2 regions of the Planococcus sp. TJ-307 genome follow, and region 2 is predicted to be linked to the other one. Evidence: riboswitches for the same ligand, from Rfam matches in the RefSeq annotation. Region 2 holds a riboswitch; the other holds the start of a gene.
What was found. Region 2 has a riboswitch for S-adenosylmethionine ahead of AC4EHK_RS16840 (methionine ABC transporter ATP-binding protein). Riboswitches for the same ligand answer to the same signal wherever they lie in the genome.
Positions count from the first base shown of each region.

Region 1: it holds a riboswitch for S-adenosylmethionine, as region 2 does, so the genes downstream of both, AC4EHK_RS12680 (5-methyltetrahydropteroyltriglutamate--homocysteine S-methyltransferase) here and AC4EHK_RS16840 (methionine ABC transporter ATP-binding protein) in region 2, are expected to answer to the same signal.

Region 1 covers NZ_JBZDOJ010000003.1:213,457-221,320, forward strand. The annotation lists gene AC4EHK_RS12650 (GntP family permease) at 1-945, opposite strand, end outside; gene AC4EHK_RS12655 (glycerate kinase) at 947-2,089, opposite strand; gene AC4EHK_RS12660 (CdaR family transcriptional regulator) at 2,223-3,299, shown strand; gene AC4EHK_RS12665 (glycine/sarcosine/betaine reductase selenoprotein B family protein) at 3,405-3,914, shown strand; gene AC4EHK_RS12670 (hypothetical protein) at 3,930-4,169, shown strand; gene arr (NAD(+)--rifampin ADP-ribosyltransferase) at 4,191-4,607, shown strand; SAM riboswitch class I at 4,709-4,816, shown strand; gene AC4EHK_RS12680 (5-methyltetrahydropteroyltriglutamate--homocysteine S-methyltransferase) at 4,926-6,053, shown strand; gene nadX (aspartate dehydrogenase) at 6,162-6,944, opposite strand; gene AC4EHK_RS12690 (YitT family protein) at 7,146-7,864, shown strand, end outside.
Region 2 covers NZ_JBZDOJ010000005.1:162,695-170,558, reverse strand. The annotation lists gene sufD (Fe-S cluster assembly protein SufD) at 1-546, opposite strand, end outside; gene sufC (Fe-S cluster assembly ATPase SufC) at 565-1,347, opposite strand; gene AC4EHK_RS16865 (YuzK family famiily protein) at 1,613-1,768, opposite strand; gene AC4EHK_RS16860 (hypothetical protein) at 2,025-2,555, opposite strand; gene AC4EHK_RS16855 (dicarboxylate/amino acid:cation symporter) at 2,656-3,828, opposite strand; gene AC4EHK_RS16850 (MetQ/NlpA family ABC transporter substrate-binding protein) at 3,984-4,799, opposite strand; gene AC4EHK_RS16845 (methionine ABC transporter permease) at 4,850-5,518, opposite strand; gene AC4EHK_RS16840 (methionine ABC transporter ATP-binding protein) at 5,511-6,536, opposite strand; SAM riboswitch class I at 6,625-6,729, opposite strand; gene AC4EHK_RS16835 (thioredoxin family protein) at 6,764-7,090, opposite strand; gene AC4EHK_RS16830 (toprim domain-containing protein) at 7,096-7,434, opposite strand; gene gcvH (glycine cleavage system protein GcvH) at 7,630-7,864, opposite strand, start outside.

The sequences.
Region 1 (7,864 bases), on a different contig from region 2:
GAACGCACCACCGGCACCCGTAATCAACAAGATCGGAGCCGCACTTACCAGCCCTTCGCCAATCCAACCAGACAAAGTTTCTTCGTTCCATTTTGGAAGCAATAAGAAAGCCGCAAACACACCAAACAGTAGTGCGACAGTCGGCGAACCTAAAAATCTAATCGTATTTGTCAGTGCGTCGTCACCGCCAAGAACACTGGCGATTGACCCCGCGGCGATCAACAGCACAGGAAGTGCCAGCGGCAAAAACGCTTTGAATGTAGAAGGCATTTGACCAAACGACTTGATGACTTCTTCATAGTTCAAATCGCCGCTTTGGACTGTATCTTCCGGCACTACGATTTTTGAAGCAACTTTGACTGCCCAAATATAGCCGACAATCGCCGCAGGAATCGCAGTGATCAAGCCGATTAAAATGATTGTCCCCAAGTAATTTTCAGCACCGATATTGCCGGCAGCTGCGATTGGCCCTGGGGTTGGCGGTACCAATGTATGCGTCGCGTACAAACCTGTCGCAAGCGCGACAGACATTGAAGCAATCGAAACTTTTGCACGTTTTGCCAATGCTTTTTTCAAGCTTGATAAAATAATAAATCCAGAATCACAAAAAACAGGAATCGATACGATAAAGCCAATAATCGACATGGCCAGCTGCGGCCGTTTTTCACCGATCAATCGCAAAACTACTTCTGCCATCCGGTATGCAGCACCGGATTTTTCTAAAATAACGCCAATAATGGTACCTGCAACAATAACGATCCCGATACTGGTCATTAACCCGCCAAAACCTTCATTGACACTGAGCACGACGTCTGCCAACGGCATGCCGGATGCGATTCCCATGAAGAAGGCCCCGATCAATAACGATAAGAATGGATGAACTTTAAAGACCGCAGTCAACAACACAACCAATACAACACTTAAAGCAATAATGAAAAATAACATGTCAGCACCCCTTTTGTTTTTTCAAATAAACTCCAACAACCGTTTGCGTTTTCATTTTCAGCCGGTAGTACGGATTGGCGATCGACTGTTGCGCTGTTACCGTCCCATCCACGACCGCATGGATTTCAGTAAAGTAGGGCTCCACCAGCACCGAACTCTGACTGTCAATCATTCCGGAAATTAGGAGAACCGGTTTGCCTGCTTTCATTCCAGCTTCAGCAATGCCTAAAGGTGTTTTTCCAGATAAGGTCTGGCTGTCTGTTTTGCCTTCACCGGTCACAACCAAATCGACCGTGTCCATATGAGCATGAAACGAAATGGCCTCCAAAACAACATCAACGCCGCGTTTCATTTCCCCAGCAAAAAATGCCTGCATCGCCCCGCCGGCACCTCCCGCAGCACCGGCCCCTTTTTTATCATGGAGCGACATGCCTGTCAGCCGTTCGGTAATGTCCGCAAAGTTCTGCAGATTGGCGTCGAGCTTTTGTACCGTAGGAGAAGATGCCCCTTTTTGAGGTCCGAATACCGCCGAAGCCCCATGTTCACCGATTAAGACATTTTCCACATCACAAGCAATCAGGAAGGTGCTCTCGGAAATGCGGCAATCAAAACTAGAAACGTCCAGTTCTGCAAGCTCAGCAAGTGCACCGCCGCCACGCGCCAAAATCTTTCCACTTCGGTCTAAAAACTTCATGCCAAGTGCTTCGAGCATCCCCGCACCACCGTCATTGGTAGCACTGCCGCCAAGCCCAATGATAAAGCTCCGAAAACCGGCATCCAAGGCATGGCGGATCAATTCTCCAGTACCAAAAGAAGAGGCTGCTAGTGGATCTCGTTCGTGTTTTTCCAGCAAGGTCAACCCGGATGCTTCCGCAATCTCAATTACGCAGGTTCTGCCGTCCCCAAGAATTCCATAACAGGCGGAAACGGTCCGCCCGATTGGATCCTGAACCTGGTGAGCGACCAATTTTCCGCCAGTCGCTTCCACCATCGTACTCATCGTACCTTCCCCGCCATCCGCTGCCGGCATCAAAACGATTTCCGCTCCGATGTCTAGTTCTTGTATGGCCCTTTCCATTGCCTGCGCTGCTTCCATGGCAGACAAGCTGCCTTTAAAAGAATCGGGGGCTATCATGATTTTCATTGCCAAAACCTCCTTGCCGCTTTATTAAAGCGCTTACATAAAATTATAATGAAAAGAAGTTGGAGATACATTATACTGAGTGTACATATTTTTTATCGAAATATTTAGAATATATATACCAAGGGGCGCATTTATGATTACAAGACAACTAGCAGAAGAAATTGTCGAACAAACCATGATCCGCCTGAACCGCAATTTGAACGTCATGGATCCCAATGGCATGATTTTGGCGTCAGGTGAAGCGGAACGGATCGAAAAAATTCATGAAGGTGCAGTGCACGTTGCCAAAAGCGGCGAAACCCTCTCCATCACAGAAGCCAATTTGGCGGAATGGCACGGTGTAAAACCTGGCATCAATATGCCGATCCATTTTCAAGGAAAGCTGGTCGGCGTCATCGGAATCACCGGCAATCCGGAAGAATTAAAAGAAATTTCTACACTTGTTCAACTGACCACAGAAATGATGGTCCACCAGTCGCTCATCACCTCCCACATCGAATGGAACCGCAAGCGCAATGAGTTGATTTTCGAAGAACTGACAAGCGGCAAACCTTTGTCTGCGGCTGTTCGTGAACGGATTTTCCAAATGGGGTTCGAAAACAAAATGTCTTTTGTCACACTGCTGATTGAATTGAAAAAGCCGCCTTCTCCTTCCCACCGGATCATCGAACAGCTGGAAGGGCATTTTCAAAACCAAACTGTCGTCGCTGGACACTCACAGCTGAATGAGATTTTCCTGTTGGTGGCGAATGAAGAGCCATCCCTAATGGAAGAAGAACTGTACAATTTACTTCATTTTCTGCAGAAAAGTGCCCCTGGAAGAATCGGAGTCGGCGTAGCCGTCGACAGCATTTTTGATATCCGAACATCTTATTTGGCCGCGCGCAATGCCTTGGACTTTGGCACCCCCGGCCAGCAGCTGATTTATTTTGAAGACGTGGAATTGATGGCGCTTCTAAAGCGGAATTCTCAAGATGAACTCGCCAAATTCACTGGCAGAATCTTAGCGGGTTTGAGTGAACCTTTATGTGAAACACTGACAGCATACTTTGCCGCTAATCAAAGCCATGCAGAAACTGCTGCCCGGTTAAAGATTCATCGCCACACCCTAAGCTATCGCCTGAAAAAGATTCTGGACATTACTGGGTTGGACCCATCTGAATTCCAGGACGCGGTTGTTTTGCATTTAGCATTAGCTATTCGGATCTAAAATTTTGTTTTGCCGTGCTCTAGAATGCACAGCATTTGTACAGGAATTTCTGCGCTGCCACCGAATATTATCCAATAGACTCTTTGAACTGGAGGAATGGCTGACATGAAAATGAAAACCCGACTCAAATCGAAATTGTCCCGGACGTTTTCCAGCAATTTCACGACTGCCTACCAGAAATTCACCATGAGCCATATGACAGAAAACAACAACTTGCCTGAAGCCGTTTTGCCAAAACCATTGGACCAATGCAAAGTAGCACTGGTGTCAACTGCCGGTGTCCACCTAAAATCAGACGAGCCGTTTGATGTGGACAATCCAGCGGGAGATCCTTCATTTCGGATCGTCCCGGCAGACGCCGCAGAGCAGGAGTTGACAGTGACGCACCTTTACTTCGACACAAAGTTCGCCAAAGCCGATCCGTCCATCGTCTTCCCGCTCCACCAGTTAAAGGACGCTGCAGTCGATGGAAAAATTGGGGGTGTTTCGGACATCCACATTGGATTGAACGGCGGCATCTTGGACACGACGACAGCCGAGAAAGATTTCATTCCCAAAGTGGTCGAATTGTTCCATAACGAAGGAATTGACGCCGCGCTCTTGGTGCCTGGCTGAGGATCTTGCCATAACGTGCTTGGGCTGTATGCCCGGGCTTTAGAAGCTTCACATATCCCAACCGCCATGGTCACTTTGTTCCCGGAAATTACCGACAAAGTCGGCGCTCCCCGCACCCTCCACGTCCACTTTAAAATGGGACGGCCATGCGGCGAACCGTTCGACTTTGATACGCGAAAAAGAGTGGTGGACCAATTGCTGGAGCTGTTGGCACTGTCTTCCGGGACTCGGGCAACTTATCAGGAAAAGCGATAGAAACAACGGAGGCAGATCAATATGAATGAAACAAAAGAGGTTTTAGATCCAGGTCCTTTCTTTCATGGGACAAAAGCGGAATTGAAGATTGGGGATTTATTGCAGGCGCAGCATCCGTCCAATTACCAGAACAAAAAATCCAATTACATCTATTTCACGGCAACATTGGAAGCCGCCAAATGGGGTGCCGAACTAGCGGCTTCTACTGCCAAAGAGAGAATTTACCTTGTAGAACCAGTAGGTGATTTTGAGAATGATCCGAATTTAACCAACAAGCGATTTCCAGGCAATCCAACACGCTCTTACCGTTCCCAATCGCCTCTTAAAGTAATCGCAGAGCTCGGTGTCTGGGAACGGCATACCGATGAACAACTTAGCACCATGCGGGCATCGTTAAAGGCGTTGCGTGAACAAGGAAAGGCCATCATCATTGATTGAATTTTTTACAATAGAAAAAACAGGATGTACATTTTCTTGCATTTATCTGGAAATTGCTTTATTGTGTAACACATCGACAAACCATTAACTTAATAATCTATTTCTTATCAAGAGAGACGGAGGGATTTGGCCCTGTGATGTCTCAGCAACCATTCTGTTACAGGATAAGGTGCTACTTCCAATAGGTGTTAGAGCCTAGAAGATAAGAAGAATGCATTTCCATACATGGGGCTTTCTTCTTTTTGAAGAAAGTCCCATTTTTTATTTGGGAAGATCGCACGTTAACTAAAAACTAAAAACCGAAAGTGGGAATGCAACATGGCCAATCCAATCACCGATCCAACGAAACGAGTCAATAAAGCGCCCTTCAAAGCAGATCACGTAGGAAGCTTGCTCCGCCCGGACAGCATCCATCAGGCAAGAAAAGAGTTTAAAGATGGCCGCATTACGGCAGAACAATTAAGAGCCATCGAAACAACTGAAATCAAGCACATCGTCGACAAACAAATTGAAGTCGGCCTGAAAGCTGTGACAGACGGCGAATTTCGCCGCACCTTCTGGCACACTGATTTCATGGCAGAGATTCACGGATTTGAAGGATACACGCCGGAAAAAGGCTATCAATTCAAAAATGTAGAAACGGAAGCTTACGATGTCCGCAATACCGGCAAAGCCACCTTCAATGAAAATCACCCATTCATCCAAGACTTCATTGAATTTAAAGAAATCGTTGGGGGCCGTGCTATTCCGAAGCTGACCATTCCAAGCCCAAACCAATTTTTCAACCAAGGCATTCGCAATGAGCGCATTTATCCGGATCTTGAAGATTATGCAACAGACATCATCCAAGTTTACCGCGATGCCTTCCAAGCATTCTACGCTGCAGGTGCCCGCTATATTCAAATTGACGATGTCTATATTGCAGGATTGTCATCACCCGACATTCCGTTCAATGACGGACAATACAACCGGGATTACTTGATCGACCTGGCATTGCGCGTTACCAACGCCGTTTTGAAAGATCAGCCAGAAGATTTGGCGATCACGACCCACCTATGCCGCGGCAACTATCAATCCGATTGGGCATTTGAAGGCAGCTACGCGCTCATTGCGCCAACACTTTTCGCCAAAGAACAAGTCGATGGCTTTTTCCTGGAATACGACGACGGACGTTCCGGCAGCTTCCAGCCGCTGGAACATATCCCAGCCGGCGGCCCACGCGTGGTGCTTGGTGTCTTCACTTCGAAAAACGGCGAACTTGAAGACAAAGAAACCATCAAAGCTCGCGTCGCAGAAGCAGCTCAATATGTCCCGCTCGAACAGCTCTGCATCAGCCCGCAATGCGGATTTGCCTCCACCCACCACGGCAATATCCTCACCGAACAGCAACAATGGGACAAACTGCGGTATATCGTGGAAGTTTCTGAAGAAATTTTTGGGGAGTGACTTGGAAAGCCCAACGCAGTCTTTGCGTTGGGCTTTTTTCGGTTGATTTACTTCATTTACGTTCTTAAAAGTATAAAATAGGTGTTCGGCTTCAGCTCACTGTCCAACTCAGTTGCCGATTCTCAATGCCCCATCTTTATTCTGTAATACAGCTAAAATACTCAACGCAGCGAGAAGGCTCGTCTTCGGGTTGCTCGGCATCGGATTGTTTTCCACTTGCAGCTGCAGTTTCCCGAAGTCCCCTTCTGCTTCAATTGTGTGCGTATTCCGTTCCATAGCCGGGTCGACAATGATGCGCACTGTCGTTTTCTCGATACCGATTCCCGCAAGTGCGAGTGTCATCGCGACGTTGACGTTTTTCGGGAATTTTTCAACGGCTTCATCTGCAGAACCTTCAAATAGTACTTTCTCTTGCTCTGCTTGAATCCCAAGCGATGCGGGTGATTTCCGTGTCGTAAGCTGAACCCGCTCCAAGCCACCAGCTGCTTTCGCCGATTGCAGGATGTCCAGTCCACCAATTGCACCGGAAGGCAGGAAAACCTGTGTTCCGCTAGACTCAGCCATAGCTTTAACATCAGTCAGAAGAGCGGCATCTTTAAAGACGCCGATACTGCTGACGACGAGGTCTTTTTGATGGGCAACGATCTCTTTCACGTAAAGATGAGCAGCTTCCACAGTCGCTGCCTCCACGACGAGATCAATCGGCGTCTCTAAGAATTTGTGAATATCTGTATGGAAATCGACCCCAAACTGTTCATGCAAACGGCGGCCCGCTTGCTGGTTGCGGCCAAAAACTGCCGTTATTCTTCTTTCTTTGGCTACCTTGTTGGTATTCACCTGTTCCAATAAATACGTGGCGATATTTCCTGTGCCGATGATTCCGATGTTCATCGTTTAGCCTCCTCATTTAAATAGGTATAGTCTACCGAATGTTGGATACTTACCTATACCCTAAAAAGCGATACTTGATGAAGATTCATTTTGGCAGACGACTTCTTCTAAATTTGCTCTACTAAAATAGCAATAAAAGGATTATATTTAATAATTAGAGTGAAAAAGATCAGCTGGGCAACTACAGAAAAGAGGAAGAGAATGAGTATGCCATCTACAAAACGAAAAGCAAATAAAGGAAAATTAGTTTTACGGGCACTGGCCATTATCATTGGTGCGTTTGTTACTGCATATGGCCTTGAAGCTGTCTTGATTCCGAATAATGTATCAGATGGCGGCATCACGGGCATCAGCATTGTTGGCTCCCAATTATTCGGCATGCCACTGGGCGTGCTGATTGCAGTCTTGAATATTCCCTTTGTCTATTTGGGATATAAGCAAATCGGGAAAAGCTTCGCCATTTACTCCACTATTGGCATTGCTTCCCTCGCCTATGCGACGACTCTCATGCACCATATCCCGCCTATTATTGAGGGCGACACTTTATTGATTACCGTTATTGGCGGAATCATCATCGGTTTTGGCATGGGGGTTGCGCTGCGAAACGGCGGTGCGCTTGACGGCATCGACATGCTAGCCGTGCTGCTGTCACGCAAATTGCCATTCGGGACAAGTGACATGATCTTGTTCCTGAACATATTCGTCTTTATCATCGTTTCCTTCGTCTTCGGCTTGCAAGGCGCGTTCCTTTCCGGAATTGCTTATTTTATCGCATCCAAAGTGATTCATCTGGTCGAAGAAGGATTCAGTGGCTCGAAGACGTATAAAATTATTTCGCGGGAACCGGAACTTCTCGTCCAAACCATTTACGACCGCCTTGGACGAAACGCCACGTACAATATCGTCAACGGCGCCTACAC
Region 2 (7,864 bases):
AGAAGCTTCGGCATCATCATGATAAAACACTACTTGTACAGGTTCTTCCACGACAACATTTTTAGGAACATATAAGAATGCTCCGCCGTTCATCAATGCTGCATTTAAGGCTGTCAATTTATGCTCATTTGTTTTCACGCCGTTGGTCATAAAGTATTTTTTGACCAAATCGCCATGTTCACGAAGCGCTGTGAAAATATCTGTCAAAATAACGCCTTGAGCTGCAAGTTCATCAGAAATCCGTGAAAATGCTGGCGTATTATTATGCTGGATATAAAGATTTTTTTGTTCTAAATCTACAATAGACTTAACATCTTCCGTCAAATCTTCAATAGAATCAAAAACTGAACTTTGTACTGTATGTGCTGGGAACTCCGTGAAGTTCCAGCTAAGAATTTTGGTTTTGTCTGGTTTTGGCAGCGGCAAAGTTTGCGCTTCACCAAACGAACGAAGACGAAGCTCAGTAAACCATGAAGGTTCACCATTCATTTCTGAAAAAGAGCGCACGTCCTGCTCGGTCATTTTTAAATTTGTTTCAACCGTCATGCTAGTCTCTCCCTTCAATTATGCTTGTCCTACCGTCTCGTCTTCAATGCCAAGTTCTACTTTGATCCAGTCATAGCCTTCAGATTCAAGTTTATGGGAAAGTTCTTCCCCGCCTGATTTCACAACGCGTCCTTGCATCATGACATGTACATGATCCGGTGTGATGTAGTTCAGCAAACGCTGGTAGTGAGTAATAATCAAGCAGCCAAAGTTTTCGCTTCTCATTTGGTTGATGCCTTCTGAAACAACTTTCAATGCATCAATATCCAACCCGGAGTCAATTTCATCCAAGATGGCGATTTTTGGTTGAATCATCATCAACTGAAGAATTTCATTGCGTTTCTTTTCCCCGCCTGAGAAACCTTCGTTCAAATAGCGCTGTGCCATTTCTTGTTCCATATCCAGAACTTCCATTTTTTTATCCAATTCGCGGATGAATTTCATCAATGAAATTTCGTCGCCTTCTTCACGTCGTGCGTTCATTGCAGAACGCATAAAGTCAGCATTGGTTACACCAGAAATTTCGCTTGGGTATTGCATGCCAAGGAAAAGGCCAGCGCGTGCGCGTTCGTCAACTTCCATTTCCAGAACGTCTTCGCCGTCCAATGTGATAGAACCTTGAGTGACTTCATATTTAGGATGGCCCATGATAGCTGATGCTAATGTAGATTTCCCAGTACCGTTAGGCCCCATGATTGCATGTATTTCACCTGTATTAATTGTTAAGTCTACACCCTTTAAAATCTCTTTGTCTTCGATTTTAACGTGTAAATCTTTAATGACTAAAGTTGACATGTAAATACCTCCATAAAGTTAATTGTTGAATGGCAAACCATTCTTAATTAGTATCATTCTAATCTTAACCGATATCCACCCTACTGGCAAATCATTAAACTGTCTGCAAAGCTGTGGGAAATCATTTCAGAATACTGGATTTCTCACTTGTTTATTAAAATGCGGTATGATAACTGTCATATATTTTTATTTTCAATAAAAGAAGCCTAATTGAGAATTTATATCAATAAAAAAACCAACATCTATAGATGCTGGTTTGCTTTTTATATGATTAGTCTCGGTGAATCTGCCGTTCGATTTGGCTGGCTACTTTTTGGCCTAGCTGATAATCCTGCTCACGGCGCTGTTCGACTTCCAGTATTTTGTCAGGGTCATTTTGATACTCGTCAATTCCGAAACCATGTGCGTTTCTGAATGCCTGTTCCATTTTCTCCGTCTTTTCAATACCTTGCGAATCGATAATGAACCATTCCTTTCAATCTGTTGGTTTTAAGAATACCTTTATTAGTATACCCCGAAAAATATCAAATAAACACTCCAATAGTCTAATTAATCTGAAAACAGAACTTTTGTCTTATATTCTGTCTTCATCGAAATTTCCTTTTTGCATGCTTCTACTAAACTTTTAAAAGTATAGTAAAAATTGAAAGCCCTGGCGATTTCTCGCCAGGGCTCCGCTTTATTTATTGTGAGACTTCATTGTAAATGCTTGATGCCGCTAAGTCTTGCTCAACAAGCAATTCATTTAACATATCGTCTGCTTCTAGGAATTTTTCGTTAGCTGCTTCAAATGATGCATCTTTCGTCAATTCTTCCGCTTTCATTTCGTAAGATTCATGCATTGCAGTAAATGCGGATTCGATCGATTCTTTGTGCTCCTCTAATGCTGCAGGAATTTCAATTGTTTCTACTGCACTAGCTGCTTCTTCAGCAGAAGCGATGGCTGCGTCTTTCATGGTCTGCAATTCGTCGCCTTCTGGCAATGTTTCTTCTGCCTGGCTCATTTCGAATGCATTCAAGTCACCATCTACAGCATTGATCGTATTCGGAATGGACATGTAAAATTTCATCAATTCCTGCTTTACATCTTGGTTGCCTTCCGAAGTTTCAGCACCTGCTGTTTCTTCTGCCGGTTCTGTTGTCGTCGCTTCTTCTTCTCCGCAAGCCGTCAATAAAACTGCTGCTGATAAACCAATTGCCCATAATTTCTTCATGATGTTTTCCCCCTACTGTGTAATATCTTTGCTATAGTAGCACAGAAATTACCAATAGAATAGACCTTTTGAAATAGTTGTAATTGGTCGAATCAATCAATTATTCCAAACTTTTCCGGCCATTTGTGAAACGGTCGACAATATGCGCTAAAGCTCCGTCACCCGTGACGTTTGCTGCAGTACCGAAGCTGTCCTGTGCCATGTAAAGGGCAATCATCAAGGCAACCATTGTGGCATCAAACCCAAGCATAACTTCCAGTAAACCAATCGCTGCCATAACCGCACCGCCTGGAACTCCGGGTGCAGCGATCATTGTTACACCCAGCATTAAAATGAACGGGAAGAAATCGCCAAAGGTCGGGACTCCGCCTGTCAACAATACTACACCTATCGCACATGATACCAGGGTGATGGTACTGCCGGATAGATGAATGGTTGCAAACAAAGGAACGGTAAAGTCTGCCACCCGTTCATTAACTCCCGATTTACGGGATTGGCGCAAAGTGACCGGAATGGTTGCTGCAGAAGACTGCGTACCAAGTGCCGTGAAATATGCCGGCATCATCGTTTTTAAGATTCCAAAAGGATTTTTCCCTTTTAATGCGCCAGCTGATGAATACTGAAGCAACAGCATGGTCCAGTGAAGGATCAAAATCATTAAAAAGACAATTGCGAACAACGATAAGATTTCAAATACTGCCCCGCCATAGGCCATATTGGCAAAAATACCAAAGATGTGGAACGGCAACAAAGGAATAATCACGTAAGAAATCGTCTTCTCAATAATTGCTTGGAATTCATCAAAAAATGAGGTCATGGTCTTGCTTCCTGTCGATGCCATGCCGATGCCGAGCAAGAACGCCAGGATCAATGCTGACATAACGCCAAAAACAGGTGGCATATCAAGGGCAATAAATGTCGCTGCTAATGCATGCTCCGGATCTTCCAAGCTGCTTAAAGAGCCTTCCCGCATAACATTGGGCAAAACCGTGGTTGCTGCAAAAAACGCTAAAATCCCCGCTGTTACGGTAGATGCATAGGCAACCCCGGTGGCTACACCCAAAAGCTTGCCTGAACCTTTGCCCAATTTTGCAATTCCCGGAGCAATAAAGCCGAGAATAATCAACGGTACAATAAAGTTTAGAAAGTTACCAAAAATCGTGGTAAACGTTGCGAATACCCGCACCATCCATTCTGGCGCAACCAATCCAATGAGAACCCCCAACACAATTGCCACGACAATACGTGGCAGCAAACTAAAATTGAATTTCATCAAAATGTCCTCCTCATATGAACAAATGCTTATTTTATATTATTCAAAAGTAGCACAGACCTTTTAAGAATGACAGCCATATAGGAAAACGCGAAATATTGTTATTATTTAAACAAAATAAAAAAGCATCCGCTGAAGGATGCTTTTTTACAGGATTATTCGACTGGTACGACTGAGCCGCCCCATTCTTCCAAAATGAAATCTTTAATTTCTTGTGAAGTTAACACTTCCACTAATGCTTCAATGTTTTCGTTTTCTTCATCGCCAGCGCGCACTGCAATAATGTTGGCATATGGAGAATCTGAAGACTCAAGTGCAATGGAATCTTCCATTGGGCTAATGCCTGCATCAATTGCATAGTTCGAGTTGATTAGAACTGCATCGCCTTCACCTGCTTCATACATTTGAACCAACAATGCCGCTTCGTAGTTGGCATCAAATTGAAGATCTTTCGGGTTTTCAACAACGTCGCTTACTTCAGCAGCTGTTTTTTCTACACCTTCAGCCAATGTAATCAAGCCTTCAGCTTCAAGCATAGAAAGAATGCGGCCGTGATCAGCAACCGAGTTGCTCATCAAAATCGTTCCACCTTCAGGCAGTTCATCAAGTGAAGCGTGATCCTGAGAGTAAACACCGATTGGCTCGATGTGAATGCTGCCTGCGTTTTCAAATTCGTAGCCATGATCCGCTACTTGCGACTCTAGGTAAGGAATGTGTTGGAAATAGTTGGCGTCGATTTCACCAGACTCTAAATCTTCATTTGGCAGGATGTAATCCTGGTATGTTTCAATTTCAAGTTCAATGCCCTGCTCTTCTAGAATCGGTTGTGCCTGTTCTAAAATTTCAGCGTGGGGCACGTTCGAAGCGCCAACGCGCAATGTGCTCGATTCTTCTTCTTCGCTTGCCCCGCCATTTCCGCATCCTGCGAGTACTAAAGCTGTTAGTGCTGTTCCTGCTACAAATTTCTTCATCTGACTCTCTCCCTTTTCATGTGTTTTTATATAGTACGGAAAATCCGCTGCTATCGTTTGTCTGACTTAGTTGTCACCCAATCACCTATAAATTGAATAACGAAGACGATGATCAAAATTAAGATCGTTGCCATTAACGTGACATCTTCCCGGCTGCGCTGGAACCCGTCCAAGAAAGCCAAAGTCCCAAGGCCGCCTGCGCCAATGATGCCAGCCATTGCCGTGTAACCGACTAATGCAATGGCCGTCACCGTGATTCCGGAAATTAAAGCCGGTTTCGATTCAGGCAACAGGACTTTCCAAATGATGGTGCCGGTTGTCGCGCCCATAGAACGGGCAGCTTCGATGACCCCTTTATCAATTTCTTTCAAGGCAATCAGCACCATGCGTGCATAAAATGGAGCTGATCCGATGATCAATGCCGGCAATGCAGCGTTGGGTCCACGAATAGAGCCCATCAAGAATAACGTAAACGGAATCAATAAGATAATCAGGATGATAAAGGGAATCGAGCGGAAAATATTCACGAATGCCCCTGTCAGCCAGTTGACGACTTTGTTTGCCCATAATTGCTTTGGCGCTGTCAAAAACAGCAAAATACCAAGAGCCAATCCAATAACAAATGTAAATACTGTGGACAATGCCGTCATGTAAAGTGTTTCAATAGTGGCTTCCCACATATTGTCCCAATCGACGTTCGGGAATAATGATTCAATCATTGTGCATCACCTCCGCTTGGACATCTTCTAACCGAAGGAATGCCAGTGCTTCTTCAATTTCTGCTGCTGAACCTTTCAATTGCAGGATCAACGTTCCATATGCCCCGCGCTGTGTGTGCGAGATATTGCCTTGAACAATGTTGACTTCCACTGCATGGCTGCGGATCAACTTTGTCAGAATCGGCTGTTCAGTTTGGTCTCCAACAAAGACCAATTTTACCAACTCGCCTGTCGGATACAATTCCCGAAGATTTTTGATGGTTTCGTGCGAATCACCGGAATCGGTAACCTGTGCCACAAAACGTTTCGTGATTTCTTCTTTCGGCGATTGGAAAACATTCAGAACATCGCCAAGTTCAACCACCCGGCCGCCTTCCATGACCGCCACACGATGGCAAATCTTGCGGATTACATGCATTTCATGAGTGATTAACACAATGGTCAAACCCAATCGTTTGTTGATGTCCACCAGCAGATCCAGGATGGCATCGGTTGTTTCTGGATCGAGTGCAGATGTTGCTTCGTCACACAACAAGACTTCCGGATCATTCGCCAGTGCCCGGGCAATGCCGACGCGCTGTTTCTGTCCGCCTGAAAGTTCCGATGGATACGCGTTTTCACGGCCAGTCAATCCAACCAGTTCGATCAACTCTTGAACTCGGTTGCCCCGCTGTGCTTTTGCCACTCCGGCAATCTCGAGCGGGAACTCGATATTCTCTCTTACTGTTCGAGACCATAACAAGTTGAAATGCTGGAAAATCATGCTGACTTTTTGGCGGGCCTTGCGCAATTCTCCACCTTTAATCGCTGTGATCGTCTGCCCGTTAATTTCGACTGTTCCTGAAGTTGGTTTTTCCAAACCGTTCAACAACCGGATCAACGTACTTTTACCAGCTCCGCTGTACCCGATAATGCCGAAGATTTCACCATCGGAAATGGATAAATCGACTCCGTCAACAGCTGTAAGAACTGCTTTGCCTGTATCGAATTTTTTCGTTACTTTTTTTAACTCAATCATCTCTTGAACACCCCTAGATTCTAAAAATAAAAAACCCTTCCGCGCAGAACTGAGCAGAAGGGCAAACGTATATTATACGGAAACCAATCTCTCATCTTCCAAAGCTTTCGCTTCGTGTGATTTGGCACCATTTCATTTTCATGACGGTTGCCGGGCTTCATAGGGCACTTCCCTCCACCACTCTTAATAAGAGTTTTGATATGAAATTATTTTATCAGAATCTCAATTTACCATGACGTGCTAAATTCGTCAACAGATTTCAACTTATCATATAAATATGGGACCGAATGGAAAGCATAAATCTTTTCCTCAATTTTGCCATTCTCCGTAATTAGCAGGCACGGCACACTTTCCACTTGGTATAAGCCTGCAATTTCTTGGACATAATTCAAGTTGGCTTTGCCGATTTCAAGATCCGGCAGCAGTTCTGTGACGACTGTCAACATCTTTGAAGCGACCTGGCAAGTCCCGCACATCGGCGTATATAAATAAAACGCAGTGGTCCGTTTTGTGTTTTTTTCTTTGATCCATTCTTTATGTGTCCATTCTTTCATCTTCTTCATCCCTCTATCAATAGCTTGTTGACCCGGACATTCGCTGCAATCAGCACATCCATCAAAATGCGAAGCGGTGTCGTTGAAACTTCCTTGTAGCTGCGATTCACATAGAAATGGCGGGCTTCCGGGAATTCACGTTTGACTAACTTCCGCAACTTTTCTCCTGAAGAATCGGCATCCACCAATATGATAATATCCTGATCTTCGTAAGGCAATAATAATTCTTCAAGCCGCGATGCACTTACTGTACCATTTGTGCAAAGAATCGTCACGGGTTCTGCAATGAGCGGCGCAATCCTCGACTTGTCGCTGATTCCCTCCACCACAATCACCTTTCCCATAAACATTCACCCCATCGAATATAGAATAAGAAAAGTCCTATTACTCAACTATACTAATTAATTCAATAGTTTCAAGAATATCACCTTGACGCCATAGAACCCTATTTCTTTCCTTGGGCCGTTTCAGCATTTTTTCCAATTCTATTCGGGGAGAAAAAAACAAAAAAGCGCCTAGGCATAGGCGCTTTCCAAAGTTTACTCGTTTGTCATTTCTTTGTATTGGTCTGCAGTCATCAGTTCGTTGACTTCTTCTTCAGAAGGGGCTTCGATAACCACCATCCAAGCTTGCTCGTAAGGAGATTCGTTGACGAATTCCGGGCTGTCTTCAAGCTCAGAGTTGACCTCAACTACTTTTCCGCTGATAGGTGCGTATAGTTCCGAAACCGTTTTAACAGATTCTACGCTGCCGAAGGGCTGATCTTTTTTCAGT